Regions from separate parts of the Vibrio gazogenes genome, predicted to be linked through region 1. Evidence: predicted binding sites of a transcription regulator. Region 1 holds the regulator's gene; the other holds the start of a gene.
The links. The regulator CRP, encoded in region 1, controls carbon source genes, mostly activating them, when cyclic AMP is high. The targets are predictions, from matches to a motif close to TGTGANNNNNNTCACA.

Region 1 (3,428 bases):
GGGAAGGTGCATGATAAGACCAAACCTGCTTTAAAATTATTGGAAGAAGAAGGTTTCTCCTGCCGTAATTATGTCGATATTTTTGATGCGGGCCCAACCGTTGAATGTGACTTACGCCATATTGAATCGGTCAGGCATTCGGTGTCTGCGACGGTCAAAGTGGCACAGCATCAGAGTCGGCAGAAAGTCATACTCAGTAATACTTCATTTGAATTTTTCCGGGCGACGATTGCTGAGGTCGATTTTCACCCGGAATCTGAGACTGTGATTATCACGCCTGAAATTGCTCAGGTTTTGCTGATTCAGTCTGGTGATCGGGTTCGTTTTCTGATGATTCGTTAATCTCTTGGATCTGAGAACAGGAACGCGATGGCAGCCCAAGATAATTGATAAAGAAGGAGGCGCTATGACGCTGGACTCATTGTTTGCCGCATTATGGCAAGACTATACAACCAGACTCTGTCCATCAGCGCAGCGGATTCATAAATTATTCCAAGAAGATAATCCGTTAATCAATGATCATATTGCGTTGCGGACATTTAATTTGCCGCAAGTAAGCCTTGAAGTGATAGTGGAGCCATTGGTTCGACTGGGATATGTTTCGAAAGGGCATTATCAGTTTGAACGCAAAATGTTAGCCGCACAGCACTTTGAGCATCCGAATCCCAAGTTACCCAAAGTGTTCATCAGTGAGTTGGAAGTTGAACGTTGTTCTGAATCTTTGCAAAAGATCGTGAGAAGTTTGGTCTCTCATGTCCGGCCCGAGATGGTTGCTGATGCTGATTTTCTTTATGGTGGACGTTTATGGCCGGTGTCACTTGAGCAGTATTATCTATTGGCCGAAGAAAGTGAGTATGCCGCTTGGGTTGCTGCACATGGTTACGGTGCAAACCATTTTACCGTGAGTGTGAATCAGTTGGCCCGTTTTAATCAGGTCGCGGACGTTAATGCTTATCTGCACCAGCATGGTTTTGTGATCAATTCATCAGATGGTGAAGTGAAAGGCTCACCTGAGTTATTTCTGGAACAGTCATCGACCATGGCTGATCGGGTGGCTGTTGAATTTGATGAAGCGGCGTTGTTGGTTCCCGGTGGTTTTTATGAATTTGCTAAACGTTACCCGATGGCAAATGGCATATTGTATCCCGGATTTGTTGAAGCTTCCGCGGACAAAATTTTTGAAAGTACCAATAATCAGTGATGTATTATTTTCAATTGTAGTAAATAAAAGAGCCACCGCGAGGATGGCTCTTTTGTTGGTTCAAGCTGAAAAAATCATCTGGTACCGTAAACAACGATTGTTTTTCCGTGGGCTGAAATAAGGTTCTGCTCTTCAAGCATTTTCAAAATGCGACCGACGGTTTCACGAGAACAGCCGACAATCTGGCCGATCTCCTGACGAGTAATCTTGATTTGCATTCCGTCTGGATGCGTCATTGCATCAGGTTGTTTTGCCAGATTCAACAGTGTCTGGGCAATACGACCAGTCACATCCAGAAAAGCCAGATCACCGACTTTTTGGCTGGTGACTTGAAGGCGGCTTGCCATCTGTCCTGCCAAACGCATTAAAATGTCTGGGTTAACCTGAATTAACTGACGGAATTTTTTGAAGGAAATTTCTGCAACTTCGCAGGGAGATTTCGCTCTGACCCAAGCTGTCCGCTCTTGACCTTCTTCGAATAAACCAAGTTCACCGATGAAATCACCCTGATTGAGATAGGAAAGGATCATCTCTTTTCCTTCTTCATCCTTGATCAGAACTGCAACAGATCCCTTCACGATGTAATAAAGCGTTTCCGCTTTTTCGCCTGCATGAATCAGCGTACTCTTTGAAGGGTATTTATGTATGTGACAATGTGAAAGAAACCACTCTAATGTTGGATCGGTTTGAGGTTTACCTAGAACCATAATATCTCTCTTCCTCTGCAGGGTATGCTTGCTGCTTTCCATGTTTTCGCGAAGCTTTTGAACTGAACACGTTTAAACTGAACATGTCCCCGAACTAAACACTTAGCATAAAAGCACTTGAGAAAGCCTGCAAGTTGTCTTCTGTTTCGGTATCAAATAGTATCCTTTTTCTTACACAATTTCTTGACTTTAATCGTGTCAGGACCGTGATTTGGTACGCAAAAACGTGCGCATGGTCACGGTATGGAAACTAAAAGAGCCCGATTCGTACCATTGAATCGTGATCAGCCAATTTTTCCTGTTTCAATCAATTGCTGGAGAATCGGACGGACTATCAACTCCATGGCAAAACTCATCTTCCCACCGGGGACGACAATCGTGTTATGACACGACATAAATGAGCCATCAATCATTGCTAACAGGTAAGGGAAATCGACTTTTTTGATGCCAAGTAAGCGGATGACCACAAAACTCTCATCCAGACTCGGAATCCCTTTTGCACTCAGGGGATTCGATGTATCTACTGTTGGAACTCGCTGAAAGTTAATATGTGTCCGGGAAAACTGGGGCGTAATATAATTTAAGTAATCATCCATTGAGCGGACGATAGAATCCATCACTGCTTCTCTGGAATGTCCTCTGTCCCGGGTGTCTCGGACATATTTCTGGATCCACTCCAGATTGACGATCGGTACCATGCCAATGAGAAAATCGACATGTTGGGACACGTTGGTTTCACCATCAACCACGCCTCCGTGGAGCCCTTCATAAAAGAGCACATTGGTATCATTGGGGAGATCCTGCCATGGCGTGAATGTTCCCGGCATCTGATTATAGGGAACTGCCTCATCAAATGTATGCAGATAGCGGCGAATTTTCCCCGTTCCAGTACGGCCATATTCCCGGAAAAATTCCTCCAAAGTAGGAAAATCGTTTGCCTGCGGACCGAAATAACTGATATGGCGTCCCTGTTCTCTGGCCTTACGGATTTCGACATCCATTTCAGGCCTGGTGAAACGGTGAAAACTGTCTCCTTCAACCCAAGCTGGCTTAATTCGCATCATATTGAACATTTTGCGAAAAGCTTCTGAAGTCGTTGTTGTTCCGGCACCTGAAGAGCCGGTTACTGCAATAATCGGATGTTTTGCTGACATGACATACCTTGTCTTATCATTCCTTGTCGTGCACTCAATCAATCGATTTCTCGAAAAAAAACGAGAAATCGATTTCACTATATCATGGAAATTGGTGCTGTCATCGGACAATTCATGAATTAACGATATCTGTTTTGTTGAATATCTACGGATTCGTGAAGTTCGGAATAGACGATGACTGCTTCTCCGGATTGAATCTGCTGTTTGACTTGAGCGACCTTCTCTTCAAGAGAGATTTCGTGCTCACCGTAGTCGGTTCCTTCTCGGAGGATAAACTCTTGGATCAGATTATCGAGTGTATCCGGTTCGAGCGTTTGCCAAGGAATAATCATGATGATGACTCTCTATACTATCACTCGGGGATTT
Region 2 (3,428 bases), 1.2 Mb from region 1:
CCCATAAGGACTCATTGCTATTCAATGCATCCAAATCCTGAATTGCCAGTCCGAACAAAGGAGAGGCCAGTGCAGCCCGGAGCGGGCGCTCCTGCTCCGGAGTCAACACCGCCTGCAACAAACGCTGAATATCCACTGCAATGTCACTGGCAAAAACACTCTCCCGATTCGATAAATAGACACTGGCAATATCCTGACGCGCCAACGCTTCTTTGATGAGTCGTCCTTCACGCCCCGTCCGAACCAACACTGCCATGTTTCCGGCCTGGATTGTTTTCGGTCCATTTTTGGAACAAAGGATCCCTGCCTCATCATGTGCGGCCTGTAGAACCGTTTGGATTTGAGCCGCGGTCGCATTTGCCATGACTTGTTCGTATTCACCTTTGGTCATGACGGAATCCGATTCAAGATCATCCGGCCACCAGTAAGTCATGGCAGGTTGCACTTGCTGATACAGTTGCCATTGGCGTTGCTGCGCCTCGGGTGGGCCTGCGACCTGAATGAACGGAATATCCGAATCATGGAGAAAAGGACTATCAGACGAGGCAAACAATCGGTTTACCGCATCGATCATCGACTGCCCGGATCGCCAGTTGGTCGCCAGCGTAAAATGGGAGCTTACCTGACGACGCGCTTTGATATAGGTAAAGATATCCGCCCCGCGGAACGCATAAATCGCCTGTTTCGGGTCACCAATCATCAACAAGCCACACGCAGGATGCGGGGCGTAGATATGGCTGAAAATATGGTATTGCAGCGGATCGGTATCCTGAAACTCATCAATCATCGCGACTGGATATAATGTGCGAATCCGCTGCGCTAACTGACCGGTGCTATCCAGATCCAAGGCTGATGAAAGTTGAGACAGCAAATCATCAAACGATAACCACTGCTGTTCCGACTTTGCTTTTGCCAACAAATGACGACAGCTGTCAATCGCATGTGCTTTCAAAGGTGCTTCAATTGACACCGGTGTTGCAAGAAACGTATCAATTGCCTCAAATAACGGATGCTCCGGTGGCGTACCGGTTGGCGTTTTCTCATACAACACTTGTTGCGAAAAACGAGACAACTGTTCGGGAACCCAGTAACTATACGTCTCCGCTTCCGCCCATTGAGACACTTGCCCAATCCACTGTGGCCGGAATTTTTTGGTGTACACGCGCTTATTGACATCCGATTCAGCAATACACGCATCAATATCAGACTGATACTGTCGCCATTGTGCCTTCATCTCAACGATACGCTGCAAGTTATCTTGATGTAGTTGTTCAAGGCTAGCATCCATCGCACTGACGGAAAGCGCTGGTGCCTGACCACTCAGATAAGCACCGATTTGTGCCAGTAAATCGCTTGGTGTCGGCCATAAGTGACGAACTTCGGCTGCCAGCTCAACCGACAGCGGATAAAACTGTCGTCGCCAATAATCCGCCACGACCTGCGCTTTGAGGCGGCTTTCATCTGTAATGAAATCGTGATGAAAGCGGCTCCCCGATTCAAACGCATTCTGAACTAACATTCGCTGACAGAATCCGTGGATCGTATAAACCGCCATCGTATCCATCTCTCGCTCTGCCTGCAGCAAAATACTGGCAGCTTCTGCATGATCAGGAATTTCATCGAGAAAGGATTGCAGCAGCGGGTCATCACTATGATGTCGGGCAAATGCCAGTCGGGCTTCATGAATCCGGGCACGAATCCGCCCTTTCAACTCGGCAGTGGCTGCTTCTGTAAATGTCACCACTAAAATCTGATCCACCCGCAGCGGTGCCGCATGGCGCACCTGTGCATCGCCATGTCCTAACAACAGGCGCAAATAGAGACCGGCAATCGTAAATGTTTTTCCTGTCCCAGCGGATGCTTCAATCAAACGCATCCCATGTAACGGAAATCGCATCGGTTCTAGCGGGATCATGCCATCAGATGCTGTGTGACTCATACCCGTTTGTTCTCCAAGTTAACTGTTGATTCAGCATGGTGGAGTGTGATCTAAGCAATATAATTGACATAAATCGATTCACGCTGCTTATACCTGACAAGAGAGTGAGATCTAACTCACGGATAACTAACCCTTTCATCATTAGTATCTCGCTCCAAGTTAAAGACATCCTCAGTTGAGTGAAAGACTCAACTCATAGAATAATGGTCCCTCTGACCTGTGGCCGTACAGCAAACACCCTACACAAAATAATGATTTTCTGGCGGCCACCACTTTCCTCTGTTCACCATCTCACGCTGATTTCATACTTACGTGATACCCTGAGTTTCATGATCCATCAGAGTCTGTTCTGACCCAAAGCATCGGGGGCAGCAGAATCTGTGCCGCATAAGAACGCACCGTCTGACTTAAAGCGTCTGACCACTGCGGCCAGACGCGGGCAATATAAGCATTTTGCCCTTCGCCACCAACCGCACTAAAGTCATTACCGATGAAGGCCTCTTGCATTTTTTTCGCGGCTTTTTCTTCATCTTCGTGCCATTCCCGCTGACGATTGAAACCCGCTTCAATCCCGGCCAACGCAACTTGCGGAAAATAAGCTAAAGGATGATTCATACCCTCAACGTAGAGACGGATGAACTCATCCAGATAGGCTTGGGCCTGCTGAGCCGCCATCGCAGGATAATAAAGGTGCTGAACGCCACTCTTGCGCTCATAACCGATAAGATGTGTCGGACATGATTCACCCATGACCGCAACAGCCAGATGATCCAGCCATGCAGATAAATAATCCTGCGCACGTATGCGGCCGACCCGATAGCGCACCAGACCGGATTGAAAATAGTCAGTCACCCAACCGAGTAATTGAATCGGCCGCTCAGCCCCCAACGCCGTGGTATAGAGATTAAGCTCACAGTCGGGCTTCGGCTGTTGACATAATTCGTCGATGACCTCAGTCAGTGCAAGCGCTTGTTCATAATGCTCGCGGAATTCAAGTTCACCGAAAGCTCCGATAGGGAGCTGTCCTTGTGCCCGCTTTGTTTGAATAAAATGCTCAACCTGCTGTGTTTCTGAGCGTTCTGCTGTCCCTCCCGAATGGTGCTCCGGCTCAGCGGCACTACGACGCGCACTCAGCAGGACTGCAACTAATTCCTTGAGCAGGTGATAACGTGCCAAGCCATTGAGTGAAAACGGTTCTTCATCCTGCAATGACACCAACTCATTTTCGAACCAGACACGCAAACGGCGATTGAAAAAATACTGAGCAGGCAAACGCCAAAAACGTTGTAACTCGACAAAGTCCAGTTCCAATGGAAATGTCACATCGGCAAAGAAATCAGGCAATTGTGCGGCTGCAGCGATTGGCTCGGGTAACACCGTTCCCGTCGCTGCCGGAAGCCACTCTCTGGCATAACTACCATGCGGACTGGTGAAGGCATCAGGACTATACGGCACCATCGGGTGAGACGAGGTCATTTGTTGTACCAGC

Region 2: the regulator CRP is predicted to act here: its motif matches at 2,045-2,060, upstream of recB (exodeoxyribonuclease V subunit beta).

The regions. Positions count from the first base shown of each region.
Region 1 covers NZ_CP092587.1:317,899-321,326, forward strand. Annotated here, with positions in the region: gene astA (arginine N-succinyltransferase) at 1-342, shown strand, start outside; gene MKS89_RS01390 (DUF1338 domain-containing protein) at 407-1,201, shown strand; gene crp (cAMP-activated global transcriptional regulator CRP) at 1,276-1,908, opposite strand; gene MKS89_RS01400 (phosphoribulokinase) at 2,193-3,062, opposite strand; gene MKS89_RS01405 (YheU family protein) at 3,182-3,394, opposite strand.
Region 2 covers NZ_CP092587.1:2,635,290-2,638,717, forward strand. Annotated here, with positions in the region: gene recB (exodeoxyribonuclease V subunit beta) at 1-1,939, opposite strand, end outside; gene recC (exodeoxyribonuclease V subunit gamma) at 2,267-3,428, opposite strand, start outside.